One region of the Streptomyces sp. NPDC014733 genome, then DNA from elsewhere that is predicted to be linked to it. Evidence: riboswitches for the same ligand, from Rfam matches in the RefSeq annotation. Region 1 holds a riboswitch; each other region holds the start of a gene.
What was found. A riboswitch is a leader RNA that binds a small molecule or an ion and turns the genes downstream of it on or off. The one in region 1 is predicted to bind cobalamin.
Positions count from the first base shown of each region.

Region 2: linked by a shared signal. The riboswitch ahead of ACF1BH_RS14460 (prenyltransferase/squalene oxidase repeat-containing protein) and the one ahead of metE (5-methyltetrahydropteroyltriglutamate--homocysteine S-methyltransferase) in region 1 are both predicted to bind cobalamin.
Region 3: linked by a shared signal. The riboswitch ahead of cobN (cobaltochelatase subunit CobN) and the one ahead of metE (5-methyltetrahydropteroyltriglutamate--homocysteine S-methyltransferase) in region 1 are both predicted to bind cobalamin.
Region 4: linked by a shared signal. The riboswitch ahead of ACF1BH_RS27000 (cobalamin biosynthesis protein) and the one ahead of metE (5-methyltetrahydropteroyltriglutamate--homocysteine S-methyltransferase) in region 1 are both predicted to bind cobalamin.

Region 1 is NZ_JBIBYO010000004.1:104,785-112,229, forward strand. Features, by position in the region: gene ACF1BH_RS11855 (DUF4328 domain-containing protein) at 1-358, shown strand, start outside; gene ACF1BH_RS11860 (hypothetical protein) at 854-1,228, shown strand; gene ACF1BH_RS11865 (SAM-dependent methyltransferase) at 1,386-2,129, shown strand; gene ACF1BH_RS11870 (FMN reductase) at 2,326-2,949, shown strand; gene ACF1BH_RS11875 (LLM class flavin-dependent oxidoreductase) at 3,006-4,109, opposite strand; gene ACF1BH_RS11880 (VOC family protein) at 4,395-4,763, shown strand; cobalamin riboswitch at 5,052-5,198, shown strand; gene metE (5-methyltetrahydropteroyltriglutamate--homocysteine S-methyltransferase) at 5,374-7,445, shown strand, end outside.
Region 2 is NZ_JBIBYO010000005.1:147,015-154,459, forward strand. Features, by position in the region: gene ACF1BH_RS14445 (ABC transporter ATP-binding protein) at 1-438, opposite strand, end outside; gene ACF1BH_RS14450 (CbiQ family ECF transporter T component) at 435-1,784, opposite strand; gene ACF1BH_RS14455 (SCO2322 family protein) at 1,781-2,446, opposite strand; gene ACF1BH_RS14460 (prenyltransferase/squalene oxidase repeat-containing protein) at 2,446-3,714, opposite strand; cobalamin riboswitch at 3,881-4,022, opposite strand; gene ACF1BH_RS14465 (MBL fold metallo-hydrolase) at 4,222-5,271, opposite strand; gene ACF1BH_RS14470 (aldehyde dehydrogenase) at 5,638-7,089, shown strand; gene ACF1BH_RS14475 (ferredoxin) at 7,089-7,322, shown strand; partial or broken gene ACF1BH_RS14480 (hypothetical protein) at 7,442-7,445, shown strand, end outside.
Region 3 is NZ_JBIBYO010000019.1:41,060-48,504, forward strand. Features, by position in the region: gene cobN (cobaltochelatase subunit CobN) at 1-2,892, opposite strand, end outside; cobalamin riboswitch at 2,929-3,056, opposite strand; gene cobG (precorrin-3B synthase) at 3,471-4,889, shown strand; gene ACF1BH_RS28790 (precorrin-8X methylmutase) at 5,006-5,632, shown strand; gene ACF1BH_RS28795 (precorrin-2 C(20)-methyltransferase) at 5,629-7,308, shown strand.
Region 4 is NZ_JBIBYO010000015.1:105,716-113,160, reverse strand. Features, by position in the region: gene ACF1BH_RS27010 (anion permease) at 657-1,904, shown strand; gene ACF1BH_RS27005 (hypothetical protein) at 1,930-2,178, shown strand; cobalamin riboswitch at 2,357-2,510, shown strand; gene ACF1BH_RS27000 (cobalamin biosynthesis protein) at 2,637-3,635, shown strand; gene ACF1BH_RS26995 (cobyric acid synthase) at 3,632-5,188, shown strand; gene ACF1BH_RS26990 (putative cobaltochelatase) at 5,301-7,445, shown strand, end outside.

The sequences.
Region 1 (7,445 bases):
TACGGCACAGCGCCGCGCCCGTGGCTGGGTGATCGGCGGCTGGTTCGCGCCGGTCGCCAACCTGTGGCTCCCCTACCAGGTCGTGACGGACATGTGGCGGGCCTGCGCCCCGCGCCGCCCGGCCCCGCGCGGCCCGATCGCCGTCTGGTGGGCGCTGTTCGTCGCCGACACGCTGCTCAGCCGTTCCATGGGCCACTACTACCTGGCCAAGAAGATCACCGAGTCGGGGCTGCGCGACGCCGCGGCCCTCTCCACCGTCTGCGCGGCGCTCGACCTGGCCGCCGCCGTGCTGATCGTCGTCATCCTCACCCGGATCACCGCATGGCAGAACCGGTGGCGGTGGCAGGGGAAGGGGTGAGCGCGGCACCGGGCGTACGGGGCGGGTGGCACGCCTCGTACGCCTCTCGTACCCCCGGCGGACACCGCCGTACCGAAGAGGGATGAGGACGCCCGGCCCGGAAGGCGGACGTCCGGGTCGCTCCCCGCGGGCCGGAGGGCGGGCCCCCTACGCCGGAGCGTCTTCCGGGGGCCCGCAGCGTACGGATTTCGTCGCCGTACCCCCGCCCCGGCGCCGCTCCGCGCGCAGGCGGGAAGCCCGGCCTCCGCGGGCGCCTTCCGCCGCCGCCCCGGGCCGGTGTCCTGCGGCTTCCTCGCGTTCCGGGAGACGCCGGAGAACGGACGGCCTTTTAGCACACTTCATCACGACATACACGTGGTTTCGTTTCATGACCGAAGAGATGGTGGGGACTTGGCTGTTCATGCGACATTTCCGGTGCGTCGCCGAGACGCCCGCCGTGCCGCAGGCCGACGGGGCCCGTGAAGCGGCGCGCCACCGGACCTCAAGGGGGAGAACATGCGAAAGATCACCAAGGCCGTCGCCCTGACACTTGCCGCCGGCGCCCTCGCCACGGCGGGAGCGACCACCGCCAGCGCCGCCCAGATCGCGGGGACGGTGCGCGGCTGCCCGTCCGGGGCCGTCTGCGTCTACCCGCAGAACGCCGGGTGGAACAACGACCGTCCGTCGCTGGTGTTCTACAGCTACGGCGCCCACAACCTCAGTAACCAGGTCGGCCAGCACTACGTCTTCAACAACCAGACGGGCGGCGCCACGGCCCGCACCTGCACCGGGTACAACGGCACCGGCGACTGCCAGGGCTACCTCGGCGCCGGCTACTACATCGACAAGGACCTGACACCGATCAACTCGATCCTGCTCGTCAAGCCGTAACGGCCGGTCCGCGCTGAACGGCGCCCCCGGTCCGGACCTCTCCCAGGCCCGGACCGGGGGCGCCCGCGTGCTCCGGGCCCCCGGCGCCGTCGCCCGGCCGGGTCTCCCGCCCGGAAATTGGGGTGCGCCGCGCCCCTCCCTTTGCCAAGCTGCCCCGATGGACCGTGAACAGATATCCCGGATCGCCCATGCCGAGCACCCGGTCAAGTCGCCGCTCGACGACGCCTCCGTCCACCGGCTGCTGGCGAGGGGCCTGCCGCGGGGGGACGAGCGGGTGCTCGACCTCGGGTGCGGGGGCGGGGAGTGGCTGCTGCGGGCCCTGGAGGCGCGGCCCGAGGCGTCGGCCACGGGCGTGGACCTCTCCGAGGACGCGCTGGCGCAGGCCCGGGAGGGGGCGCGGGCGCGGGGCGTCGCGGAACGGCTCGCGCTGCACCGGCAGCCGGCCGCGGAGTTCGTCTCCGCCGAACCGTTCGACCTGGTGCTGAGCGTCGGCGCGGCACACGCCTTCGGCGGACTGCTGCCCACACTGGCCGCGGCGCGCGAGCATCTCGCCCCCGGCGGCCGCGTGGTGATCGGCGACGGCTTCTGGGAGCGCACCCCGTCCCCGGAGGCCGTCGGGATGCTCGGGGACTTCGCCGACCTCGCGACCACGTTGGACCGTGTCGTCGCCGACGGCTGGACGCCCGTGGACGGCCACATCAGCACCCGCCAGGAGCTGGACGCCTACGAGTGGGCCTGCTGGGGCACGCTCGCCGCCTGGGCGCTGGACCACCCCGACGACCCCGGCAGCGCGGAGGCGCTCGCCACCGCGCACCTCCGCCGCTCCGAGTGGCTGCGCGCCTACCGGGACACCTGGGGTTTCCTCACGCTGGTCCTGCGGCGGACCCCGGACGGCCGCTGAAACCGCGGCACGCCCGGCCCGGCGGGGTGCCAACGCGCCGCCGGGCCGGTGGCCGTGGACCTGCCGGGTGCGGCGGCGAACCGTAGCCTGGGGGAAACGGCGCCGGGCGGCGCGGAGTGCGCGGCCGTCCGTGCGCGTTCCGCGTGCGCGTCGCGGGCACGGTGCGACGCCGCCCTGGACGGAGGATCGTGACGCGATGACGAATCTGGCGATCATCAGCGGGGGCCTGCGGGAGCCGTCCTCGACCCGGCTGCTCGCCGACCGGCTGGAGGCCGCGGTCCGCGCCGCGCTGGAGGACCGGGGGCAGGACGTCGACTCGTCGTTCGTGGAGCTGCGGCCGCTGGGCCGGGCGATCACGGACGCGATGCTGTCCGGTTTCCCCACCGGCCCGCTGGAGGAGGCGTTCGAGACGGTGGCGCGGGCCGACGGGGTGATCGCGGTGACGCCCGCCTTCAACGCCTCGTTCAGCGGACTCTTCAAGTCCTTCTTCGACGTGCTGCCGGAGGGGACGCTCGACGACATGCCGGTGCTCATGGCCGCCACCGGCGGTACGGAACGGCATTCGCTGGTGCTGGAGCACGCGATGCGGCCGATGTTCTCCTATCTGCACGCCGTCGTCTCACCCCGCGGTGTCTACGCCGCGACCAGCGATTTCGGCGCGGACACCGCCCAGCAGGGCACGGCGCTGCGCAACCGGGTCGAGGCCGCGGCGGCGGACTACGCCCGGCTGGTCCAGGGCTGCGGGGCGCGGGTGCGGCGCGACGAGTTCGAGGACGTCGTCCCGATGGAGCAGTTGCTGGGCGGCGGGGCGGCTTCCTGACGGACCGGCCGCCCGCGGCGCGGGGGGGGCCGGTCCGTACGTGCCGGGTGGTCTCGCTACGTGGCCTCCGGGCCGGCGCCGGGGTCCGCCTCCCGGGCCGCGACGGCCGGGTGGCGGGGTGCCGAGTCGGGTACCCCGGCCGGGCGGAGGGCCGCGAATTCCTTGCGGAGGACGGGGACGACCTCACCGCCGAGCAGATCGAGCTGTTCCAGGACGGTCTTCAGCGGCAATCCGGCGTGGTCCATCAGGAACAGCTGACGCTGGTAGTCGCCGACGGCGTCGCGGAAGCCGAGGGTCCGCTCGATGACCTGCTGCGGTGAGCCGACGGTCAGCGGCGTCTGCTCCGTGAACTCCTCCAGGGAAGGACCGTGCCCGTAGACCGGCGCGTTGTCGAAGTACGGGCGGAACTCACGGACCGCGTCCTGGGAGTTGGCGCGCAGGAACGCCTGGCCGCCGAGGCCGACGATGGCCTGGTCGGGGGCGCCGTGGCCGTGGTGGGTGAAGCGCTGCCGGTAGAGGCGGATCATCCGCTGGGTGTGGGACATGGGCCAGAAGATGTTGTTGTGGAAGAAGCCGTCGCCGTAGTACGCGGCCTGTTCCGCGATCTCCGGGGAGCGGATCGAACCGTGCCAGACGAACGGGGGAACGCCGTCCAGCGGCCGGGGCGTGGCGGTGAAGCCCTGCAGCGGACCGCGGAACTTGCCCTCCCAGTCGACCACGTCCTCCCGCCAGAGCCGGTGCAGCAGCGCGTAGTTCTCGATGGCGAGCGGGATGCCCTGGCGGATGTCCTGGCCGAACCAGGGGTAGACGGGCCCGGTGTTGCCGCGGCCCAGCATCAGGTCGACGCGGCCGTCGGCTAGGTGCTGGAGGTAGGCGAAGTCCTCGGCGATCTTCACGGGGTCGTTGGTGGTGATCAGCGTGGTGGAGGTGGACAGGACGATCCGTTCGGTGCGGGCCGCCAGATACCCGAGGAGGGTGGTGGGCGACGACGGTACGAACGGCGGATTGTGGTGCTCGCCGGTGGCGAACACGTCCAGACCGACCTCCTCGGCCTTGGCCGCGATGGCGAGCGTGGCCTTGATGCGCTCGTGCTCGCTCGGCGTACGGCCGGTGGTCGGGTCGGTCGTCACATCGCCGACGGTGAAGATGCCGAACTCCATGGTGACCGCCTCGCTCGGTTGCGTACTCAGGGTGCGGCCGCCCGCCCCGGTACTGCGGGACGACCGGCCGCCCGGTCTCCGGGACCGTCCGGACACCGGCCCTCGGCCCGGCCGGTCCCGGCCTCCGTGCCACCGGGCCCACGCCACAGCCAGGGTGTCATGCCACCCGTACGGCGGCATTCCGGGCCGGAGCGGGCGGCGAGCGCGGACCGGTCGCGGCGCCCGGGCGCGCTTTCCCGTCCGCTCCCCCGCACGGCGCGCCGTGCGGTGCGGGAGACTCGGCCCATGCTGACAGTGGGTTCCGTGGTGTTGGGGGTCTCGGACGTGCGCCGGGCCGCGGCGTTCTGGGGCGAGGCGCTGGGATACGTCCCCCGCGAGGAGATCGAGGACGACTGGGCGGTCCTCGTACCGGCCGCCGGGCACGGTGTGCAGGTGGCGCTGGGCCGGAGCGTGACGCCGGTCCAGGAGCGGCCGCGGGTCCATCTGGACCTCTACGCCGGGGACGCCGCCGACCAGGCCGCCGAGGTCGAACGGCTGGTGGGGCTGGGCGCCCGGCGGGTGGCGTGGGACCTCGCGCCGGACGACGCCGACTTCGTCGTCCTCGCCGACCCGGAGGGCAACCGCTTCTGCGTCATCGACACCGGGCGGCACTGAGCAGGACCGGCGGGCCGGTACCCGCACCGGCCCGCCCCGCCGGGAAGCCCCGGCGCACCCCGCCCCTCCCCCGCCACCGGGCACGGCACGGAGGCGCCCGCACGGGGGGGGCGGGGGCGGAGGGGCGGGAGACGCGCGGGCGGTTTCCCCGCCCTCGCGCTTTTCATGCGGGCGAGGGGCGTGTCCCACCTCACCGTCCGGAGGGCGGACGCACCGCCACCGCGGCGCCGGTCGGCCCGTAGGGTGGCCGGTGCAGCTGGTTCGCCCCGTCCGCCAGGCGGGTCGTCGTAAGAGGGAACCCGGTGGGAATCCGGGACTGCCCCGCAGCGGTGAGCGGGAACGACCGCCGTCATACGCACTGGGTCCGCAGGGCCCGGGAAGCGACGGCCAGTAGGTGTCCTCCTCCGAAGGACGTGCCCGCGAGTCCGAAGACCTGCCACCTGCCCGGGTGCGCACCCCGCGTGCCCGGACATCCCGGTGACCTCGTGGGCGGGTCGGCGTACACACACCAGGCGGAGGACCGCGCGGTCGTTTCCGTCCGGTCCGTCACCCCTTCGCGCTCCGTCCCGTCGCCGGGATCTCAGGGATTCATCTCGCGAAGGAGATCTCCGTGACCACCGAGTCCGCAGCCGCGGGAGCACGGGCCACCGTGTACGGCTACCCCCGTCAGGGGCAGAACCGGGAACTGAAGAAGGCCGTCGAGGGGTACTGGAAGGGCCGCGTCACCGCCGACGCGCTGCGCGCCACCGCCGCCGAGCTGCGTCGCACCCACTGGCAGCAGCTGGCCGACGCCGGTATCGGCACGGTCCCGACCGGCGACTTCTCGTACTACGACCATGTCCTCGACACCACCGTCATGGTGGGTGCGATCCCCGAGCGGCACCGCGAGGCCGTCGCCGCCGGCGCTTCCCCGCATTCCCCGCTCCGCCCGGACCCGGGATGCCCCCTTGACGTCTACTTCGCCATGGCGCGCGGTACGCAGGACGTCGCGCCGCTGGAGATGACCAAGTGGTTCGACACCAACTACCACTACCTGGTGCCCGAGCTGGGTCCGAACACGGTGTTCACGGCCGACTCCGGCAAGCAGGTGGGCGAGCTGACGGAGGCCCTGGCGCTGGGGCTGACGGCCCGTCCGGTGCTGGTGGGCCCGGTCACCTACCTCCTGCTGGCGAAGCCCGCCCCCGGGGTGGCCGCGGACTTCGACCCGCTGACGCTGCTGGACCGGCTGCTGCCGGTCTACGCCGAGGTCCTGGCCGATCTGCGGGCCGCCGGTGCCGGTTGGGTACAGCTGGACGAGCCTGCGCTGGTGGCGGACCGTACGCCCGCCGAACTGAACGCCGCCGCCCGCGCCTACCGTGCGCTGGGCGCCCTCACCGACCGGCCGAAGCTCCTCGTCGCCTCCTACTTCGACCGGCTCGGCGACGCGCTGCCGGTGCTGGCGAAGGCGCCGGTGGACGGGCTGGCACTGGACTTCACCGGGCCCGCCGCCGCCAACCTCGACGCGCTCGCCGCCGTCGGCGGGCTGCCCGGCAAGCGGCTGGTGGCCGGGGTCGTCGACGGCCGCAACATCTGGGTCAACGATCTGACCGCGTCGCTGACCACCCTCGGCACGCTGCTGGGGCTCGCCGACCGGGTCGACGTCGCGGCCTCCTGCTCGCTGCTGCACGTCCCCCTCGACACCACCGCCGAGCGGGACATCGACCCGCAGGTCCTGCGCTGGCTCGCCTTCGCCCGCCAGAAGGCCGCCGAGGTCGTCACCCTCGCCGAGGGCCTGGCGCGCGGCACCGGCGCGATCGCCGCCGAACTGGTCGCCAACAAGGCCGACCTGGCGTCCCGGGCGCGCTCCCCCCTCACCCGTGACCCGGTGGTCCGCGCCCGCGCCGCCGCCGTCACCGACGCGGACGCCCGCCGCTCGGAGCCGTACGCCGAGCGGGCCGCCGCCCAACGCGCCCACCTGGGACTGCCGCTGCTGCCGACGACGACCATCGGCTCGTTCCCGCAGACCACCGAGGTGCGCACCGCGCGGGCCGACCTGCGGGCCGGGCGGATCGGCACCGAAGGGTACGAGGAGCGGATCCGCACCGAGATCCGCGAGGTGCTGGCCTTCCAGGAGAAGGCCGGGCTGGACGTCCTGGTGCACGGCGAGCCCGAGCGCAACGACATGGTCCAGTACTTCGCCGAGCAGCTGACCGGCTACCTCGCCACGCGGCACGGATGGGTCCAGTCGTACGGCACCCGCTACGTCCGGCCGCCGATCCTGGCCGGCGACGTCTCCCGCCCCGGGCCGATGACGGTGCGCTGGACGACGTATGCGCAGTCCTGCACCGAGCGGCCCGTCAAGGGGATGCTGACCGGTCCGGTGACCATGCTGGCCTGGTCGTTCGTCCGCGACGACCAGCCGCTGGGCGACACCGCACGCCAGGTCGCGCTGGCGCTGCGCGACGAGGTCGGGGACCTGGAGGCAGCCGGTACGCCGGTCATCCAGGTGGACGAACCGGCGCTGCGCGAGACGCTGCCGCTGCGCGCCGCCGGCCGCGCCGGGTACCTGTCCTGGGCCACGGAGGCGTTCCGCCTCACCACCGGCGGGGTCCGTCCGGACACCCAGATCCACACGCACATGTGCTACGCCGAGTTCGGCGACATCGTGCAGGCCATCGACGATCTGGACGCCGACGTCATCAG
Region 2 (7,445 bases), on a different contig from region 1:
CTGCCCGCCGGAGAGCGTGGTCAGCGCGCGGTCCCGCAGCCCGGCCAGCCCCAGCAGGTCCAGCGTCTCCTCGACCCGGCGCCGCATCACGTCCGGCGCGAGCCCCAGCGACTCCATGCCGTACGCCAGCTCGTCCTCGACGGTGTCGGTGACGAACCGGTCCAGCGGGTCCTGCCCGACCGTGCCGACGACGTCGGCCAGTTCGCGCGGGGCGTGGGTACGGGTGTCCCGCCCGGCGACGGTGACGCGGCCGCGGAGCGTGCCGCCGGTGAAGTGCGGCACCAGCCCGCACACCGCGTTCAGCAGTGTCGACTTACCGACGCCGGAGGGGCCGACGAGGAGACACAGCTCCCCTTCGGCGACGGTCAGGTCGACCCCCTGCACGGCGGGCGCGGACGCCTCGCGGTAGGTGACCGAGACCTGCTCGAACCGGATCACTGGGCGTGCTCCTTCGTGGGGCGGTTGGAGGAGAGGGGACAGGGCGTGTGGGCGGGCCGCTCCCGGCGGGCGGGCGCCCGGCCGACGAGCCGCTCCCGGCCGGTGCCCGGCCCCGTACCGGAGGCCCGCCCGGGAGACTCCTGGCCGGCGGGCCGCTCCCCGGCGGGCCCTTCCCCGCCGGCGGTCCGTGCCCGCCCGGCGGCCCGGTCCCGGCCCCCGCCGTCCGGCCCCGCCCCGGGACCGCCGTCCGCCTCCCGTCCGGTCACGTCCGCCGGACGCGGCGCCACCCACGCGGGCAGCAGCCCGACGAGGACGGAGAGCGCCGGCCACAGCGGCAGCCGCGGCGCGGTCAGCGGCACCGCCGACGGGTGCAGCGCCTCGGGCGCGTAGCCGCCCGCCGCGATCAGCAGCGCCGCCACCGCCACGCCCGAACCCGCCACCAGCCAGGCCCGCACGCCCCACCGCTCGGGCCGGTAGCGGGTCCGCACCGAGCGGCGGCCGCCCAGCCACAGCCCCGCCAGCGCCGCCACCAGCCCGGCGATCAGCAGCGGCAGCCCCAGGCCCGCACCCGCCTGCGCCAGCAGGCCGTACGTCCCGGCGCACACGCCCAGCAGCCCGCCGAGCGTCAGCGCCGCCGTGATCCGCCGCACCGCGTGCGGCACCTCGGCCCGGCGGCCGTACCCCCGCGCGTCCATCGCCCCGGCCAGCGCCACCGAACGCTCCAACGCGCCCTCCAGCACCGGCAGCCCCACCTGGAGCAGCGCGGCGAACCCGCGGTCCGGGCGGCCGCGCAGCCGCCGCGCCGCCCGCAGCCGCCGCACGTCGGTGACCAGATGCGGGGCGAACGTCATCGCCACCACCACCGCCACGCCCGCCTCGTACAGCGCCCCCGGCAGCGACTTCAGCAGCCGCGCCGGGCTCGCCAGGGCGTTCGCGGCGCCCACACAGATCAGCAGGGTGGCCAGCTTCAGCCCGTCGTAGAGGGCGAAGACCATGCCCTCGGCGGTGACCCGGCCGCCGACCCGGACGCCCTGTGCCCAGTCGGGCAGCGGCAGCTCCGGCAGCGTCACCAGGGTGTGCGTCCCCGGGATCGGCGACCCCAGCAGGAACGCGAAGACCAGCCGGATGCCCAGCACCAGCAGCCCCAGCTTCACGAACGCGCCGTACGACCGGGCCCACGGCGCATCCGTCCGGCGCGCCGCCACGACATACCCGGCCACCGCGATCAGCAGCCCCAGCAGCAGCGGATTGGTCGTCCGCGACGCCGCCGCGGCCAGCCCCAGCGCCCACAGCCACCAGGCGCCCGCGTGCAGCGCCGTGCTCCGGGTGGCCTGCGGCGCCCTCATCCGCGCCGGCGACGGGTCTGCCACACCGCCGCCGCACCCAGCACCACGACCGCCGCGCCGCCACCGATCAGCCCGGCCGACGGCCCGCCGTCGCCGTCCGCCCCGGCCGCCGGCGCACCCGACGCCTCCGGCGCGGACTTCCCCCCACCGCTCACCTGCTCCGCGCACCCCGCCTTCGGATACCCGGCGACGCCGCACAGCAGCCCCTGCGCGTCGTACCGCAGCGGCTTCGCCACCGCGGCCAGCGCCTCACCGGCCGACGCGTCCTCGGGCACCCGCGCACACGCGGTCCGCTCCTTCGGCGGCCGCTCACCCTCCGGCGCGTCCGCCGCCGACCCGAAGTCGACGACGACACCGACCCGCTTCGTCCCGGAGTGCCGCGGCGTCCCGGAACACAGCTTCCCGAAATCGGCCGCGGCCCGCGGCCGGGCCACCGCGGACGACTCCGCGCTGACCGTGAACCGGAAACCGGCCACCGCGCCGTCCGCGGGCCGCAGCGTCGCCGGACCCTGCGTCGCGTACGCCCAGGTGCCGTCCGCGCCGTCCCAGAACGACCAGTACCGGTACGCCTGCCCCTGGGCCTGCGCCGGGCCCGCGCCCAGCGCCGATATGGCTCCGGCCAGCGCCAGCGCCAGCACACCGGCCCACCGCGCACGCCGCATCACTGCCCGCGCTTCCGGCGGCCGCTCATGAGGAACCCGATGCCCGCACCCGCGGCGAGCCCCACCGGCACCAGCCACCATGCGCTGATCGACCCGGTGCCCTTCTCCTTCGGCACCGCCTTCTCGCCGGCCTGCGACGGCTTCGGGCCGGTCGCGTTCAACGCCGCCACCAGGTCCGTACCGCCGAAGTCCCGCGGGTCGGTGCCCGTGGCGTGCGCGGCGAGGACCAGCTGCGCATACGCCGCCGGACCGGCCGGCTTCGCCCACGCCGGGCCGTTCTTCTCCAGCCACGCCAGCGGCTTCCGCGCCGCCGCGCCGTGCCCGCCGGCGGCCAGCGCCACCACCGCGTCCGCGGTGTTCCCGACGTCCGGCTGCGGCTTCGCGCCCGGCATCGCCGACATCAGGTGCTGCCCGTGGGCGTCCATCTCCCTCACCAGGTACGCGCTCGCCCCGGACGCGGCGGACCGCAGCGCGGCAGGGTCCGCCCCGGACGGCTCCTTCTTCCCGTCGCCGCACTCCGGCGCGGCCACCGGGGTGTCCGCGTCCTTGCCCGCCGCCGGGACGACGAAGCCCTTGCCGAGCGCACCGGTCGCCGCGGCGGCCGAGGCGTCCGCGTTGGCCGCCGCGCCCTTGAGCTGGAAGGTGAACGCACCCCGCTCGGCGGGCTTCACCGCGCACCCGAGCCGGAACGTCAGCAGCCCCTCGTACGGCGTGTGCCCCTTCGGCGACGTCACCTTCGCCGGGTCCTGGCCCGCCGCGGTGAGCGCGCCGATGACCACCGCGGTGGAGTTGGCGTCGCTCGCCGACCCGGGCAGCGACGGCCAGCCGCCGTCGTCGTTCTGCACCGACTTCAGCCAGTGCACCGCCTTCTCCACGGTCGCGCCGTGCCCGCCGAGCGCCGCCAGCGCCTGGACCGCCGCACCCGTCTGGTTGGTGTCCCGCATCGTCGAGGCGCCGCACGCCTTCGCGGTGTCGGCGCGGTACGCGGTGAACGCGCCGTCGGCGCACTGCTGGCCGGTCAGCCAGTCCACGGCCGCCGCGGCGGGCTCGACCCGCACGGTGTGCTGGGCGAGCAGCGCCAGCGACTGCCGCCACACGCCGTCGTACTGCGGATCGCCGGAGCCGTACAGGCCCGCGGGCAACTTGGGGGAGGGCGTCGGAGCGGCGAACGCGGTGGGCGCGGTCGCCGCGACGGGTACGAGCGCCGCGGCGCACACCACGGCGGCGCGGCGCAGCAGCGCGGCGCGGGAAGGGGCCAGGGGGGCCATCGTCGGTGCCTCTCAGTCGGTTCGCTCGGGGCGTCGCGGGGTGGGTGGCCACGCTCGGCCGTCCACCTCGCGACGGCCGGGGCCGTACACGAGGGCACCGGGCTCAGCTCCGTATACCTCGACGGTGCCGCCACCGGCGGGCCGCCGCACGCGGCCCGCCGGTGGCGGGAGCCTGTCGCGCCCCCTCGGGTGTTCCGGCTCGGACGGGGCGCGCGCACGGCGCACGTCCGCCCTGACGGTTGCGGGTCAGCGCCGGATTTTCACCGGCTTCCCCCGATCAGGCACGCATGGAGTTGTCCGCACATTTTAGCGGTCACCCGACCGGACCCACCGGGGACGGGGGTGCCGGCCACGGCCTCACGAGGGGCCGCGGGGTGCGGCGGGCACCGTCGTGGGGCGGCCGCGCGGGCCCGGCGCCACACGGCGAGACGGCCGTCCCGGGCACGCCGCCACCGGGGCACGCCGGCGGGCCCGGCCCCCGTCGGACGCCCCGCCGTGTCGTACGCCTCACACCGCCCGGTACGTCACCGGATCCGACCCGGGCACCGCCGCCGCCCGGCCCAGCACCGTCAGCCGCCGCAGATGCGCCTCGGCCTCCGCCACCGCGATGTTCCGCGAGGCGTACGGGATCCGCTCCCACGGCCGGTTCCACTCCATCGCCACCGTCAGCTGCCACAGCGTCAACGGCTCCGCCAGCAGCCGCACCAGCCCGCCGAGCCGCGCCTCGTGGTGCGCCAGCAGCGCCCGGGCCCGCCCCGCCGCATCGGTGAACGGATGCTGATGCGCGGGCAGCACCTCCGCCGGGGCGAGCCGCGCCACCCGCTCCAGCGACGCGAGGTAGTCGCCCAGCGGATCGGTCGGCGCCTCGCCCGGACTCTCGTACACCCCGATGTGCGGGCTGATCCCCGGCAGCAGATGATCACCGGAGAACAGCCGCCCGAACCCGGCGCCCGGACCGTCCCCGCGCGCCCCCGGAGCCCGCCCCGGATGCGCCTCCTCCAGATGCAGGCAGACATGCCCGGGCGTGTGCCCCGGCGTCCAGACGGCACGCAACCGGCGGCCGGGCAGCTCCAGCAGCTCCCCCGGGGCGAGGTGCCGGTCCGGCACCGCCGCCCGCCGGCCGGGCAACTCCCCGCCGCGTGCCGACCGCAACGGCGCGAGGTGCTCCTCCGGCGCCCCGGCGGCGGCCAGCTTCGCCAGCAGCTGCGCCCGCCAGGCGGCGGGCCGCGCCTCCCGGGTGCGCCGGACGATGTCGGCGTCCGCCTCGTGCATCGCGATCCAGGCACCGGACGCCTCCCGCACCGCGCCGGACAACCCGTGGTGGTCGGGGTGGTGGTGGGTGAGCAGCACCCCGTGGATGTCGGCGACGGCGAAGCCGCAGGCGGTGATCCCGGCGGTCAGCGCGGACCAGGAGGCGGGGTCGTCCCAGCCGGTGTCGATGAGCACCGGCCCGCGGTCGGTCTCCAGGAGGTGGACGAGGGTGTGGCCGAGCGGATTGCCGGGCAGCGGCACGGAGATGCTCCACACCCCGCCCCGGTGGTCGGTCACCTGCGTCATCCCGGTCCCCTCCCGGTGTGCCCGCCCGTCGGTTCACGTCCGCACGCACGCACCGGCCTCGCCGCGAACCGATGCGCGACGGCACTATAACGAGAACGCGTTCTCATGTACCGGTGGCCGCGGTGGTGACATCGGCACGGGCCCCGCCGCCGGTTCCCGGAGCCCTGTGGACTCCTGCTCCGGCAGGTGGTATCAGTTCAACGACCCATAACTGACGCGCCGTCAGAACCGCTGGGTGCCGCCCCGCCCGACCCGGCGGGCGGCCCGCGACGGCGCCGGACACGCATGACGCGCAGGCAGTTGACGGAAGCTACCGCCCCGCTCCCGGACACCGGACGGGGCGGCCGACCGCGGGAGGCGGCAGCCATGAGCGACCTCGTCGAACACGGCAAGCTCTACATAGGCGGTGCACTCGTCGACCCCGCCGGACCCGACACCCTCGACGTGATCTCCCCGCACACCGAACAGCTCATCGGCCGCGTCCCGCACGCCACCCGCACCGACGTCGACCGCGCCGTCACCGCCGCCCGCACCTCCTTCGACTCCGGCGTCTGGGCCGATGCCCCGCTCGACGAACGGATCGCGGTGATCACCCGCATCAAGGACGCCTTCGCCGTCCGCAGCGAGGAGATCGCCAAGGTCATCAGCGCCGAGAACGGCACCCCCTACACCTCCGGCGTGATGGTCCAGGCGCTCGCCGCGATGCTGGTCTGGGACGCCGCGCTGACCGTCGCCCGCGACTTCCCGTTCGAGGAACGCCGCGCCGGCATCCTCGGCCCGCTGCTCATCCGCCGCGAACCCGCCGGAGTCGTCGCCGCGGTCGTCCCCTGGAACGTCCCGCAGTTCACCGCCGCCGCCAAACTCGCCCCGGCGCTCCTCGCCGGCTGCTCCGTCGTCCTCAAGGTCTCGCCGGAGACCCCGCTCGACGCGTATCTCCTCGCCGACATCGCGACGGAGGCGGGCCTGCCGCCGGGCGTTCTGTCGATCCTCCCCGCCGACCGCGAGGTCAGCGAATACCTCGTCGCTCACCCCGGCGTCGACAAGGTGTCGTTCACCGGCTCCGTCGCCGCCGGCAAACGCGTCATGGAGGTCGCCGCCCGCAACCTCAGCCGCGTCACCCTGGAGCTGGGCGGCAAATCCGCCGCGGTGATCCTGCCCGACGCCGACCTCGACGCGGCGGTCGCCGGCATCACCCCGTTCGCCTGGATGATCAACGGCCAGGCGTGCGTCGCCCAGACCCGCATCCTCGCCCCGCGCTCCCACTACGACGAGATCGCCGACCGGTTCGCCGCCGCCGCGGACGCCCTCACCGTCGGCGACCCCCTCGACCCCGCCACCGAACTCGGCCCCCTCGTCACCCGCCGCCAGCAGCAACGCTCCCTCGACTACATCGCTCTCGGCCGGCAGGAGGGCGCCAAGCTCCTCGCCGGCGGCTCCGTCCCGGCCGACCGACCCACCGGCTGGTACGTCGAACCCACCCTCTTCGGCGACGTCACCCCCGCCATGCGCATCGCCCGCGAGGAAATCTTCGGCCCGGTGATCTGCCTGCTCCCGTACGAGGACGAGGCGGAGGCGGTCCGTATCGCCAACGACTCGGAGTACGGCCTGTCCGGCTCCGTGTGGACCGCCGACACCGGCCGCGGCATCGACCTCGCCCGCCGCGTCCGCACCGGCACCTACTCCGTGAACACCTTCAGCATCGACATGCTCGGCCCGTTCGGCGGCTACAAGAACTCCGGCATCGGCCGCGAATTCGGCCCCGAGGGCTTCGGCGAATACCTGGAGCACAAGATGATCCACCTCCCGGCAGGTGCGTGATGGGCGACCGCTGGCAGGTGCGCGTGGACCGCGGCGTCTGCATCGGCTCCGGCATGTGCGCCGCCACCGCCCCCGGCCACTTCCGTCTCGACACCGCCCGGCAGTCCCACCCGTCGACACCGGAGACGGACGCGACGGAGCCCGTCCTGGCGGCAGCCGAGGGCTGCCCGGTGGAGGCGATCACCCTCGCCCTGGCGGGGAGCGGCGAAGCGGTCTTCCCACCGGAGGAGTAGAGAGAGGAACAGGGGGCGAGCCCTTACGGGATCATCCGTACGGGCCCCGCCACCGGGCCGGCTCCCGCGACACACGCCCCGCCCCGCCCCGCTCCCACGCCGCCTCCAGCCGGACGTCAGTGA
Region 3 (7,445 bases), on a different contig from region 1:
ACGGGTGGTGGCGCGGCGTTCGTCGCCGTGGGCGGCGAGGTCGGCCTGGGCGTGCGCGCGGATGTAGTTGTCGGCGGCGGGCTCGTCCAGCCCGGCGGCGAGCCGTACCGCATCGTCGAGCAGACCGATGACGTGCGGGAACGCGTCGCGGAAGAAGCCGGAGATGCGGAGGGTGACGTCGATGCGGGGGCGGCCCAGCTCCGCCGGGGGGATGGGCTCCAGGCCGGTGACGCGGCGGGAGGCGTCGTCCCAGACGGGGCGGACGCCGAGCAGCGCGAGGGCCTCGGCGACGTCGTCCCCGGAGGTGCGCATGGCGCTGGTGCCCCAGAGGGAGAGGCCGACGGAGGTGGGCCACTCGCCGTTGTCGGCGCGGTAGCGCTCCAGGAGGGAGTCGGCGAGCGCCTGGCCGGTCTCCCAGGCGAGGCGGGACGGGACGGCCTTGGGGTCGACGGAGTAGAAGTTGCGGCCGGTCGGCAGGACGTTGACCAGGCCGCGCAGCGGGGAGCCGGACGGGCCCGCGGGGACGAAGCCGCCGTTCAGGGCGTGGACGGCGTGGTCGATCTCGGTGGTGGTCCCGGCGAGGCGCGGGACGACCTCGCGGGCGGCGAAGCCGAGGATCGCGGCGACCTGTTCGGGCTGCCCGGCGGCCACCTCGGCGACGGCGGACGGCGCCCAGCCGGCGGCCTCCATCGCCTGGACGAGGGCGCGGGCGCGCTCCTCCGCGTCGTCGGCGGCGGTGCGGGTCGCGGCGGACTCGTCCAGGCCCAGCGCCTCCCGCAGCCCGGGCAGCGCGGACGTACCGCCCCAGATCTGGCGGGCGCGGAGGATCGCGAGGACGAGGTTGACGCGCGCCTCACCGGTCGGGGCGGCGCCCAGGACGTGCAGACCGTCACGGATCTGGGCGTCCTTGACCTCGCAGAGCCAGCCGTCGACGTGCAGCAGGAAATCGTCGAAGCCGTCGTCGTCGGGGCGGGCCTCAAGGCCGAGGTCGTGGTCGAGCCTGGCGGCCTGGATGAGGGTCCAGATCTGCGCGCGGATCGCCGGGAGCTTCGCCGGGTCCATGGCGCTGATCTGCGCGTATTCGTCGAGGAGTTGTTCCAGGCGGGCGATGTCGCCGTACGAGTCGGCGCGTGCCATCGGCGGGACGAGGTGGTCGACGAGGGTGGCGTGGACGCGGCGCTTGGCCTGGGTGCCCTCGCCGGGGTCGTTGACGAGGAACGGGTAGATCAGCGGCAGGTCGCCGAGGGCGGCGTCCGGGCCGCAGGCGGCGGAGAGGCCCGCGTTCTTGCCGGGCAGCCACTCCAGGTTGCCGTGCTTGCCGAGGTGGATCATCGCGTCGGCGCCGAAGCCGCCGTCGTCGGCGGAGGCGGCGATCCAGCGGTAGGCGGCCAGGTAGTGGTGGGACGGCGGCAGATCGGGGTCGTGGTAGATCGCGATCGGGTTCTCGCCGAAGCCGCGCGGCGGCTGGATGAGGATCAGCAGGTTGCCGCGGCGCAGGGCGGCGAGGACGATGTCGCCCTCCGGGTTGCGGGAGCGGTCGAGGAACATCTCGCCGGGCGGCGGGCCCCAGTGCTGCTCGACGGAGTCGCGCAGCTCCTGGGGGAGCGTGGCGTACCAGCGCTTGTAGTCGGCGGCGGGGATCCGGACCGGGTTCTTGGCGAGCTGTTCCTCGGTCAGCCACTCCTGGTCGTGGCCGCCCGCCTCGATGAGGGCGTAGATCAGCTCGTCGCCGTCACCGGAGGCGAGACCCGGTACGTCCTCGTCACCGAAGTCGTAGCCCTCCTCACGCAGGCGGCGCAGGAGGGCGACGGCGGAGGCGGGGGTGTCGAGGCCGACGGCGTTGCCGATGCGGGAGTGCTTGGTGGGGTACGCGGAGAGGACCAGTGCCAGCTTCTTGTCCTTCGCCGGGATGTGGCGCAGGCGGGCGTGGCGGACGGCGATCCCGGCGACGCGGGCGGCGCGCTCGGGGTCGGCGGCGTACGTCGGCAGACCGTCCTCGTCGATCTCCTTGAAGGAGAACGGGACGGTGATCAGGCGGCCGTCGAACTCGGGTACGGCGATCTGGGTGGCGGCGTCCAGCGGCGAGAGGCCCTCGTCGTTCTCCTCCCAGGCGGCGCGGTTACCCGTCAGGCAGAGTGCCTGGAGGATCGGCACGTCCAGGGCGGCGAGCGCGCCCGCGTCCCAGGACTCGTCGTCGCCGCCGGCGGACGCCTCGGCCGGCTTGGTGCCGCCCGCGGCGAGGACGGTGGTGACGATGGCGTCGGCCGGGCGCAGCGCGTCGATCAGCTCGGGCTCGGGTGCGCGCAGCGAGGCGACGAAGAGCGGCAGCGGGCGGCCCCCGGCCTCCTCGATCTTGGTGCAGAGCGCGTCGACGAAGCCGGTGTTGCCGCTCATGTGGTGGGCGCGGTAGTAGAGCACCGGGACGAGCGGGCCGTCGATGTCCGTACGGGCCGCGGGCCGCTCCAGCTCGCCCCAGGTCGGCGCGGGCTGCGGCGGTTCGAAGCCGTGGCCGGTCAGCAGGACGGTGTCGGAGAGGAAGCGGGCGAGGCGGCCGAGGTTCTCGGGCCCGCCGTGCGCGAGGTAGGCGTGCGCCTCGGCGGCGGTGCCGACCGGAACGGTGGACGCCTCCATCAGCTGGGCGTCGGGGGCCTGTTCGCCGGAGAGGACGACGACGGGGCGGTGCTGGTCCTCGGCGAGGAGGAGGTTCAGGCCCTCCTCCCAGGCGCGGATGCCGCCGAGGAGGCGGACCACGACGAGGTCGACACCGTCGAGCAGCGCGGGGAGTTCGGCGAGGTCGAGGCGGGCCGGGTTGGCGAGCCGGAACGGCACGGGGCCGCCGGCGGCGCGGGCGCTGAGGAGATCGGTGTCGGAGGTCGACAGCAGCAGAAGCATGCGAGCGCAGAGCCTTCCTCGGGGTATCCGCGCCCCGGGTGGTTCGTTGGACGGCGGGAGTTCCTGACTCACCCGGCAGCTGCCGGGCTCACAGTGGCGGGACCGCGCCGGATTCGCACCGGGCTTCCTCCCTGAGAGCTGCCCCGTGGTCGGGAAAGCCCTCGTCGCCGTCTCCGGCGTCGGCGGGCCGGCTGACCCACCGAAGTGAATGGTAAGGGCTGGTCGGGGCGGTGGGGAGGGGGGCTTGGTGGCGAGGTGCGCGGTGGGTACCGGCGCCGTGGCGGATACCGGCGCCGTGGCAGGCGGGGCCCGCCCCCGGGAGGTGACCGGGGCGGGCCCCTGAGCCGGACCCCGTACGGGGTGCCCGTACGGGGGCGACGCGGGGATCGTCCGGGGCGCGCGGCCCCCTACGGGGTGCCCGTACGGGGGCCGGCTCAGGGATCCGGCGAGGGCGGATCAGGGGCGGTACGAGGGGCGGTTCCGGGGTGTCCGTCCAGGGGCGCGGGGGTTCGCCGGGGCGCCCGGGGCGGGGCCCGGGGCACCGTCGTCCCCGGTGGCGCGTCGGTATGCTCGCGGCCATGCCGCCCTCCCCCTCGAACCGGCCCCCCGGGGCCCAGCCACCGCTGCGCGAGCGCGGTGACGCCTGCCCGGGCGCGCTGCGGCTGCACGCGGCGGCGGACGGCGCGCTGGCCCGTGTCCGGCTGCCCGCAGGGGAGTTGACCGGGCGTCAGGCACGGGCGTTGGGGGATGCGGCGGAGCGGTTCGGGGACGGCGGGATCTCCCTCACCTCGCGCGGCAACGCGGAGCTGCGCGGCCTCGGCGACGGCTGCGGCGGCGCGCTGGCCGCGCTGCTGACCGATGCCGGTCTGCTGCCCTCCGTCCGCCATGAACGCGTCCGCAACCTCGTCGCCTCACCGCTCGCCGGAATCGACCGCCACACCCCGGCCGACGTGCGGCGCTGGGCCCGTGAGCTGGACGGACTGCTCTGCGGACAGGAGTGGACGACGCGGCTTTCGGGCCGCTTCCTCTTCGTCCTGGACGACGGCCGCGGCGATGTGGCGGGCCTGGGCGGCGATGTGACCTTGGTCGCAGAACCGGCGGCGCCGGGCGGCCCGGCAGCCGCGGCGCCGGAGGCGTCCGCGCTCCTCCTCCTCGGCGGGACCGGCGACCCCGGCGACGGGTCCGGCTCCGGCGACGGTCCCGGCCCGGCCCTCCGGATCGCGGGTGCCGATGCCGCCCGTGCCGCGCTCGGTGCCGCCCGTGCCTTCCTGGACGCGGTCGAGGCGAGCGGCAGCGGCGCCTGGCGGTTCCGGGATCTGCCGGGGGGCGCGGCGCCGACCGTGCGCGCCGTCGGCGAGCGGCTGCGCGCCGCCGGGATCCCCGCCGCGTACGTTCCGTCCGGCGAGGTCCCGGCCCGGCCGCGGCGGGGTGCCGGCACCCCGCCGCCCGGCCTCGTCGAAGGACCCGGCGGACGCCGTGCGCTGAGCGTCCCGGCGCCGCTGGGGCGGCTGACCGGCGCACAGTGGCGCCTCCTGGCCCGTACCGCCGCCGAAGGGGACGGCACGCTCCGGCTGACCCCGTGGCGCGGCGTCCTCGTCCCCGGGCTGACCGCACCGGTGGCCGCGGACCGGCTGCGGGAGTGCGCGGACGCGGGCCTGGTCACCGACCCGGACTCGCCCTGGTACCGGCTCGGCGCCTGCACCGGGCGCCCCGGGTGCGCCAAGTCCCTGACCGACGTACGGGCCGACGCGTCCGCCGTCGCCGCGGCCCTGGGGCGGGCCACCGCGCTGCCGGTGCAGTGGTCCGGCTGCGCGCGCCGCTGCGGCCACCCGCACGGCACCTGGATCGACGTCCTGGCGACCGACGGCGGCTACGACGTGACCGTGGTCCGCCCGGGGGCGCCGCCCGAGCCGCTCGCGACCGGCGCCACCGTGCGGCAGGTCGCGGACGCCGTCGCCCACCGGGTGCGCCCGCCGGCCCCCGGCACCGCGCCGTGACCGCCACCGGGCCGCGCGCCGGACCACCGCCCCAAGGGCGCGCACCCCTGGTGCCGCACCCCGCATCCGTATCCCGTTTCCCCACCCCACCACCGATCCACCACACCGAGGGCACCGTGTTCGACTACGAGAAGGACGGGGCGGCGATCTACCGCCAGTCCTTTGCCACCATCCGCGCCGAGGCCGACCTCGCGGGGCTGCCCGCCGACGTCAGCCGGGTCGCGGTCCGGATGATCCACGCCTGCGGCATGGTCGACCTCGTCCGCGACCTCGCCTTCTCCCCCGGCGTGGTGGCGAGCGCACGCGCCGCGCTGCGCGCCGGCGCGCCGGTCCTGTGCGACGCCAACATGGTCGCCAGCGGCGTCACCCGTAAGCGGCTGCCCGCCGGCAACGAGGTGGTGTGCACCCTCGCCGACCCGTCGGTGCCCGCGCTCGCCGCCGAGTTGGGGACCACCCGCAGCGCCGCCGCGCTGGAGCTGTGGCGGGACAAGCTGGACGGTGCGGTCGTCGCCGTCGGCAACGCCCCGACCGCGCTCTTCCGCCTCCTGGAGATGATCGAGGAGGGCGCGCCGCGGCCCGCCGCGGTGCTCGGCATACCCGTCGGCTTCATCGGCGCCGCCGAGTCCAAGGAGGCGCTGGCCGCCCATCCGTCGGGCCTGGAGCACCTGGTGGTGCGCGGACGGCGTGGCGGCAGCGCCATGGCCGCGGCCGCCGTCAACGCCCTGGCGAGCGAGGAGGAATGAGCGTGCCCGAGCAGCAGTCCGGCGCCCGCACCCCGGGCCGTCTCTACGGTGTGGGGCTCGGCCCCGGAGACCCGTCCCTGATGACCGTGAAGGCCGTCCGGGTCATCGCCGAGGCCGATGTGGTGGCGTACCACAGTGCGCGCCACGGCCGGTCCATCGCCCGCGCCATCGCCGCCGAGCATCTGCGCGCCGACCACATCGAGGAGGCGCTGGTCTACCCGGTCACCACCGAGTCGACCGACCACCCCGGCGGCTACCGCGGCGCCCTCGACGACTTCTACGAGGAGGCCGCGGCGCGGCTCGCCGCGCACCTGGACGCGGGCCGCACGGTCGCCGTGATCTCCGAGGGCGACCCGCTCTTCTACGGCTCGTACCAGCACATGCACAAGCGTCTGGCGCACCGTTACCCCACCGAGGTCGTCCCCGGCGTGACCTCGATCAACGCGGCCGCCGCCCGGCTGGGCAGGCCGCTGGTGGAGGCCGACGAGGTGCTGACGGTGCTGCCCGGCACGCTCCCCGAGGAGGAGCTGACGGCCCGGCTGGCCGCCACCGACTCCGCCGTCGTCATGAAGCTGGGCCGCACCTTCCCCACCGTCCGCCGGGCCATGGAACGCTCGGGCCGGCTGCCGGAGGCGCGCTACGTCGAACGCGCCACGATGGCAGGCGAACGGACCGGGGAGCTGGCGGACGTCGCCCCCGATTCCGTGCCGTACTTCGCGGTCGCGGTGGTGCCGAGCCGGGTCGCGGAGCGGGACGTCCCCGAGAGCGCGTCGGGGAGCGCCCCCGAGGGTGTGTCCGGGGCGCCCGGCGAGGCGGCGCACGCCCCGGAGAGCGGGCCCGGGGGCGCCCCCGAGAACGTGTCAGGGGCGCCCGGCGAAGCGGCGCACGCCCCCGGCGACGCGTCGGGGGACATGCCCGGGACCGGCTCCGGCGAGGTGGTCGTCGTCGGCACCGGACCGGCCGGACCGCTGTGGCTGACACCCGAGTCGCGGGGCGCGCTGGCCGCCGCCGACGACCTCGTCGGCTACACCACCTACCTGGACCGGGTGCCGCACCGCCCCGGTCAGCTGCGGCACGGCTCCGACAACAAGGTCGAGTCCGAGCGTGCCGAACTCGCCCTCGACCTGGCCCGCCGCGGCCGCCGGGTCGCGGTCGTCTCCGGTGGCGACCCGGGCGTCTTCGCGATGGCCACCGCCGTCCTGGAGGTCGCCGCCGAGGAGCGCTACCGGGCCGTGCCCGTACGGGTGCTGCCCGGGGTCACCGCCGCCAACGCCGCGGCGGCCAAGGCGGGCGCCCCGCTCGGCCACGACTACGCGGTCCTCTCCCTCTCCGACCGCCTCAAGCCCTGGGAGGTGATCGCCGAGCGGCTGCGCGCCGCGGCCGCCGCCGACCTCGTCCTGGCGCTCTACAACCCGGGTTCCCGCAGTCGCACCTGGCAGGTCGGCAAGGCGCGTGACCTGCTGCTGGAGCACCGTTCGCCGGACACCCCGGTCGTGCTGGGCCGCGATGTCGGCGGCCCGGAGGAGTCCGTCCGCACCGTCCGCCTCGCCGACCTCGACCCCGCCGAGGTCGACATGCGCACGATCCTGCTGATCGGGTCGTCGCAGACCCGGACGGCACCGCGCGCGGACGGCACCGCGTCCGTGTGGACGCCACGCCGGTACCCGGAGGGGTGAGCCCGGTTCCGGATCCGGGAGGATTCGGGGTCGGGTGAGGGTGAACGCGACGGGAGACGGGGGACGTTACGGACGAACGGCATCGCGGGGGAGTGCGCAGCGGCCCCGGACATCCGTACGGAACCGCTCCCTTCGGG
Region 4 (7,445 bases), on a different contig from region 1:
TTTCTTCCTCCGGGTGCGTGGACGGGCGAGCGGGCGGGATGCCGTCACCGTACGGGCCGGGCCGGGGGCGGGCGGCCGTCCCGGAGGCCGGTCGGTCCGGGCGCGGGTCCGTCACCGTACGGGCCGGGCCGGGGAGGTGCGGGCGCTCCGGGGGTTCGTCAGCGGGGGGGCGCCACCGTACGGGCCGGTCGGCGCGACCGTTCCGGGGAGCCGGTTCCCGCGGTGGGCCGGCGTGGTGCGGGTCGGGCGTACGGAAGCTCGGGGAGCGCCGCGGCGTGCGCCGCGCTCGAACAACGGGGTGCCCACGGAGGCAGGCGCGGGGCCGGGTGTTCCGGCCAGGTGCGCGGGTCGGGCGGGAGCCGGGGGATCGCACCGGGTCCGGGCGGGCGCGGGGTGCGGGCACGCCGTTCACCAGCGGGGTGACGCACTGCGACGGGGTCGTTCGGATGCCGTGCACGCGCCGGGGATCAAGCCGGATTCGGGCCGTGCGGCAGCACATTCGCGCCACATACGGATGGTGTGGAAGTGACGTGTGAGATACCTCCTCCCGAACACTGCGGTGGTGTCATTGCCGGGCCCGGCCACGTTCACCTCCCGTTCACCCACCCTTCGTACGTTTCCGGCGTCACTGACCATCGAACTGATTGCCTGGGTGAATGGAACACATCACGCTTCTCATCGGGATCGTGATCGTCACGGCCTTGGTGTTCGACTTTACGAACGGCTTCCACGACACGGCCAACGCCATGGCCACCACCATCTCCACCGGCGCGCTGCAGCCCAAGATCGCGGTGGCGATGTCGGCGGTCCTCAACCTCGTCGGCGCGTTCCTGTCCGTGGAGGTCGCCAAGACCATCTCCGGCGGGATCATCGACGAAAGCGCCGGCATCAGACCTGAAGTGATCTTCGCCGGTCTGGTCGGCGCGATCGTCTGGAACCTCCTCACCTGGCTCGCCGGCCTCCCCTCCAGCTCCTCCCACGCCCTGTTCGGTGGTCTGATCGGCGCCACGCTGGTGTCCGTGGGCACCAACGGTGTGCACGGCGGCGCCGTCGTGATGAAGGTCCTCATCCCGGCCGTGGCCGCCCCGGTGGTCGCCGGTATCGCGTCGATGGCCGCGACCCGGCTGACGTACCGGCTGGCCCGGGGCCGCGACGAGCAGGAGACCGCCAAGGGCTACCGCGCCGGGCAGATCGCCTCGGCGGCGCTGGTCTCGCTGGCGCACGGCACGAACGACGCCCAGAAGACGATGGGTGTGATCACGCTCGCGCTGATCACCGGCGGTGTGGTCGCCCCGCACGCCGACCCGCCGCTGTGGGTCATCGCGTCGGCCGGTATGGCCATCGCCCTCGGCACCTACCTGGGCGGCTGGCGGATCATCCGCACGATGGGCAAGGGCATCACCGACATCCAGCCGCCGCAGGGCTTCGCCGCCCAGACCGGCGCCGCGGCCACCATCCTGGCCTCCTCCCACCTCGGCTTCGCGCTCTCCACCACCCAGGTCTGCTCGGGCTCGGTGATGGGTTCGGGTCTGGGCCGCAAGGGCGGTGTGGTGCGCTGGTCGACGGCGGTGCGGATGGTCGTGGCCTGGTGCCTGACGCTGCCGGCCGCGGGCCTGGTCTCCGCCGGTGCCGCGCTCCTGGCCGACCAGGGCGACTGGGGCGTGACCGCCGTCGCGATCCTCGCGCTCGGCATCTGCGGCGCCATCTGGGCCGCGTCCCGCCGCAAGCCCATCGACCACACCAACGTCAACGCGTCCGAGGTCACGGAGCCGCCCGGTGTGGTCACCGCGGCCCTCCAGACGGTCACCCCTCCCCCGGCCGGGTCGCTCACGCCCATCGAGGGCGAGGAGGCCGCCCCCGCCGCGAGCGCCCCGCGCGCCACGACCGCGACAGCCGCCGGCTGACCGCCCGAACCTGAGGAACCACAGCATGAGCATCGACTGGGCAGCTCTCGGCCAGGTCTTCGGCGTCACCCTGGTGGTGACGGTCGGGATCGTGGGCCTGTTCACGGTCGGCATCGTCGGCACGGCCCGCACCCGGACCGAGGGCGCGGCCGCCACGGCGGGTGCCGCGGGCACCGACGCCCCGGGCACCGGCGCGCGGATCGGTGGCCTCGCCGCCTACGCGGTCTGCGCGGCCGCGGTGGCGTACGGCATCTATCTGATCGTCGCCGCCTGATCCGTCCGGCGGCCCGCACGGCGCCCGGTCACCGCAACCCGCGGTGGCCGGGCGCCGTGCGTCGTACGGGGTCTGTGGCCTCCGCCACAAGCCCCGCGGTACCACGGCGTCGCAGGTCACGGGCGAGTTGACGGGGTTGGCGGGGCATGGTGGACTTCCCACGCCAATCGGCGACAGCAGAGGAAGTCCGGTGTGAATCCGGCGCGGTCCCGCCACTGTCACCGGGGAGCGTTCCTCCGACGAAGGTCACGGTCCGCCTCGTGCACGCCCGACGGGCGCGCGCCAGGGCCGGAAGGCCGGGGGAAGCGCCGATCCGGGGAGCCAGGAGACTCCTGTCGCCGTCACGTCGAACCAGGGCGCGGACCCTGAGTGAGGACATACCGCCATGCCTGGCCGCCCGTGCAGATCCTTCCGTGTGCCGTCGGAGTTCCGTCGAGGCGTGACGGCGGTCTGATCCGATGCGTGCCGAACACGCCACCTACGCGTGCGGTGCGGCCCTGGGCTTTCTCGGCGATCTGCTCGCCGCCGACCCGCGGCGCGGCCACCCGGTGGCCGCCTTCGGGCGCGGTGCGGCAGCCGTCGAGGCCCGGCTCTGGCGCGACCACCGCGGCCGTGGCGCCCTCCACACCCTGCTCTGCGCGGGCGGCGCGACCGCCGGCGCCGCGCTGCTGACGCGCGCGGTACGCGGCGCGGCGCCCGTCCCCTCCCCCGCCCGGACCGCCGCCACCACCGCGCTGACCGCCGCCACCGTCTGGTCGGTGCTGGGCGGCACCTCGCTGGGCCGGGAGGCGCGGGCCGTCGGCGACGCGCTGGCCGCCGGGGACCTCGACCGGGCACGGCGGCGGCTGCCGCATCTGTGCGGCCGCGATCCGCAGGCGCTGGACGGGCCGCAGATGGCGCGGGCGGTCGTCGAGTCCGTCGCGGAGAACACCTCGGACGCGGTGGTGGGCGCGCTGGTGTGGGGCGCCGTCGGCGGCGTCCCGGGCCTGGTGGCGTTCCGGGCGGTGAACACCCTGGACGCGATGGTGGGTCACAAGTCGCCCCGCCACCGCCGGTTCGGCTGGGCCTCGGCGCGGCTGGACGACGTCGCCGGGTGGCCCGGCTCACGGCTGACCGCCGCGCTCACCGTGCTCGCCGCCCCCGACCGGCGCGGCGCCGCACGGGCCTGGCGCCGCGACGGCGGGGCCCATCCGAGCCCCAACGCGGGCCCGGTGGAGGCGTCGTTCGCGGGTGCGCTCGGCGTACGGCTCGGCGGGACGCTGGCGTACGGCGGACGGGTCGAGCACCGGCCGCGGCTGAACGGCGGGGGCCGTCCCGTCGCGACCGAGGACATCGCGCGGGCGGTGCGGCTCTCGCGCCGGGTGAGCGCGCTGGCGTTGACGGTGACGGTGGCCGGGCGGCTGCTGGCGGGCGCGGCGCGTCCGGCCCTCGCCCGGCGGAAGGGCAGGAGCGGATGACCGGCGGCGGGTTGCTGATCGCGGGGACCACCTCCGACGCGGGCAAGAGCGTGGTGACCGCGGGGATCTGCCGCTGGCTGGTGCGGCAGGGCGTGGACGTCGCCCCGTTCAAGGCGCAGAACATGTCGCTGAACTCGTTCGTGACGCGGGACGGCGCGGAGATCGGCCGGGCGCAGGCGATGCAGGCGGCGGCCGCCCGGGTGGAGCCGTCGGCGCTGATGAACCCGGTGCTGCTCAAGCCGGGCGGGGACCGCAGCAGCCAGGTGGTGCTGCTCGGCAAACCGGTCGGCGAGATGAGCGCGCAGGGGTACTTCGGGCGCCCCGGCAGCGGCGCGCGGCCCGGTGGACGCGCGGAGCTGCTGGCGACCGTCACCGACTGCCTGGCCGAGTTGCGGCGCACCCACGACGTGGTGATCTGCGAGGGCGCGGGCTCCCCGGCGGAGATCAATCTGCGGCGCACCGACATCGTCAACATGGGCATCGCACGCGCCGGGCGGCTGCCGGTGGTGGTGGTCGGCGACATCGACCGCGGCGGGGTGTTCGCCTCGTTCTTCGGGACGACGGCGCTGCTGTCCGAGGAGGACCAGGCGCTGGTCGCCGGGTATCTCGTCAACAAGTTCCGCGGCGATGTGACGCTGCTGGAGCCGGGCCTCGACATGCTGCGGGACCTGACGGGGCGTCCGTCGCTGGGCGTGCTGCCGTTCGCGCACGGGCTGGGCATCGACGAGGAGGACGGGCTGCGGGTGTCGCTGCGCGGCGCGGTCCGCGAGAGCGTGGTGGCGCCGCCGCACGGCGCCGATGTGCTGCGGGTGGCGGTCGCGGCGGTGCCGCTGATGTCGAACTTCACGGACGTGGACGCGCTGGCCGCCGAACCGGGCGTGGTGGTGCGGTTCGTGGACCGCGCCGAGGAGCTGGCCGACGCGGACCTGGTGGTGCTGCCGGGCACCCGCGGCACGGTGCGGGCGCTGGCCTGGCTGCGCGAGCGGGGGCTGGCGGACGCGATCGCCCGGCGCGCCGCCGAGGGCCGTCCGGTGCTGGGCATCTGCGGCGGCTACCAGATGCTCGGCGAGGTGATCGACGACGAGGTGGAGTCCCGGGCGGGCACCGTGCCTGGCCTGGGGCTGCTGCCCGTACGGGTGCGGTTCGCGCAGGAGAAGACGCTGGCCCGGCCGGTCGGTACGGCGCTGGGCGCGGCCGCCGAGGGGTACGAGATCCACCACGGCGTGGCCGAGACCCTCGGCGGGGAGCCGTTCTTCACCGACGACGGCGGGCGGCCGCTGGACGGCTGCCGGTCGGGCGCGGTGTGGGGGACGCACTGGCACGGTTCGCTGGAGAGCGATGCGTTCCGGCGGGCGTTCCTCACGCGGGTGGCGGCCGAGGCGGGGCGCGCGTTCGTCCCCGCGCCGGACACCAGCTTCGGCGCGCTGCGCGAGGAGCAGTTGGACCGGCTCGGCGATCTGATCGAGGAGCACGCCGACACCGGGGCGCTGCTGCGGCTGATCGAGAAGGGCGTCCCGCCGGGGCTGCCGTTCGTCCCGCCGGGGGCGCCGTGAGCACGCGCGGGCCCGCGGCCCGCCCCGCACGGGTGCCCGGCGGCGCCCACCGGCCGGCCGGCGCCGGCCGCAACCTTGATGACCTGGGTCGTTACGAAGGAGTGATCGCGACATGAGCGCCCGCTACCCGTTCACCGCCGTCGTCGGAATGGACGACCTGCGGCTGGCGCTGCTGCTGAACGCCGTCAGCCCGGCGGTGGGCGGCGTCCTCGTCCGCGGCGAGAAGGGCACCGCCAAGAGCACCGCGGTCCGGGCGCTGGCCGATCTGCTGCCCGAGGTGGCGGTCGTCGGCGGCTGCCGGTTCAGCTGCGACCCGGCCGCGCCGGACCCCGGGTGCCCGGACGGCCCGCACGGTGCGGACGGGGGCGCGCGGCGGCCCGCCCGCATGGTGGAGCTGCCGGTGGGCGCCTCCGAGGACCGGCTGGTCGGCGCGTTGGACATCGAACGGGCGCTGGCCGAGGGTGTGAAGTCCTTCGAACCGGGCCTGCTCGCCCGGGCGCACCGCGGTCTGCTCTACGTCGACGAGGTCAACCTCCTCCACGACCACCTGATCGACCTGCTGCTGGACGCCGCCGCGATGGGCGCGTCCTACGTGGAGCGGGAGGGCGTCTCGGTCCGGCATGCGGCGCGGTTCCTGCTGGTCGGCACGATGAACCCGGAGGAGGGCGAGCTGCGGCCGCAGTTGCTCGACCGGTTCGGGCTGACCGTGGAGGTCGCCGCGGACCGGGATCCGGAGCGCCGGGTGGAGGTGGTCCGGCGGCGGCTGGCGTTCGACGACGACCCGGCGGCGTTCGCGGCGCGCTGGGCGGCGGAGGAGACGGCGCTGCGGGAGCGGATCACCGCCGCGCGGGCGCTGCTGCCGTCGGTGCGGCTCGGCGACGGGGCGCTGCGGCAGATCGCGTCGGTCTGTGCGGGGTTCGAGGTCGACGGGATGCGCGCGGACCTCGTCATGGCGCGGACCGCGACGGCGCTGGCCGCCTGGGCCGGGCGCACGGACGTGGTCACCGAGGACGTACGGCAGGCGGCGCTGCTGGCGCTGCCGCACCGCAGGCGCCGGGCGCCGTTCGACGCGCCGGGCCTGGACGAGGAGAAGCTCGACCGGATCCTGGAGGAGTCGGCCCCCGAGGACGATCCGGAGCCGGACGGTCCGCAGGACGACGGCCCCGAGGGCGGGCCTGAGGGGCCGGAGGGCGGTCCCGAGGGCGGCCCGGACGGCGGTGGCCCGGACGGCGGCGGTCCCGACGGGGGCGGCGCACCGCCGCCCCGGGAGGAGACCGTGCCGGGGCCGCGGGAGCAGGAGCACGAGCCCGCGCCGGGCCGGGACGGCGACGGCGCGGAGCCGGGCGGTGAGCCCGCGGAGCGTCCGGCCGGGGCGCCGGCGGCGCAGCAGGCGGCGGTCGCCGCGGGCGAACCGTTCGCCACCCGGCGCCTGGACGTCCCCGGTCTGGGCGAGGGCGCGGACGGCCGCCGCTCGCGGGCGCGGACCGCGCACGGCCGGACCACCGGGTCCCGGCGCCCGCGCGGCGCGCTCGGCAAGCTGCATCTGGCGGCGACGCTGCAGGCGGCCGCGCCGCACCAGCGGGCACGCGGCCGGCGCGGTCCGGGTCTGGTGGTGCGCCGGGACGATCTGCGGGAGGCGGTCCGCGAGGGGCGGGAGGGCAACCTCGTGCTGTTCGTGGTGGACGCCTCCGGGTCGATGGCGGCGCGCAAGCGGATGAGCGCGGTCAAGGGCGCGGTGCTGTCGCTGCTGCTCGACGCGTACCAGCGGCGCGACAAGATCGGCATGATCACGTTCCGGGGGCGGGAGGCGGAGCTGGCGCTGCCGCCGACGTCGTCGGTGGAGGCCGGGGCGGCGCGGCTGGCGTCGCTGCCGACCGGTGGCCGCACCCCGCTCGCCGAGGGGCTGCTCAAGGCGCACGAAGTGCTGCGGGTGGAGCGGATGCGGGACGCCTCGCGGCGGCCGCTGCTGGTGGTCGTCACGGACGGCCGGGCGACCGGGTCCGGGGCGCCGTCGCCGCTGGAGCGGGCGGCGCGCGCCGGGCGGTTGCTGGGCGCCGGGGGCGTCGCCTCCGTCGTCGTCGACTGCGAGAGCGGTCCGGTGCGGCTGGGGCTCGCCGGGGCGCTCGCCCGGGAGTTGGGCGGCGCCGCCGTCACCCTCGACGAGCTGCGCGCGGACAGCGTCTCGGGGCTCGTACGGAATCTCCGCGGCGGGCGCGGCGCGTCCGCCGCACACCACATCCAGTACTCCGGGAAGGTC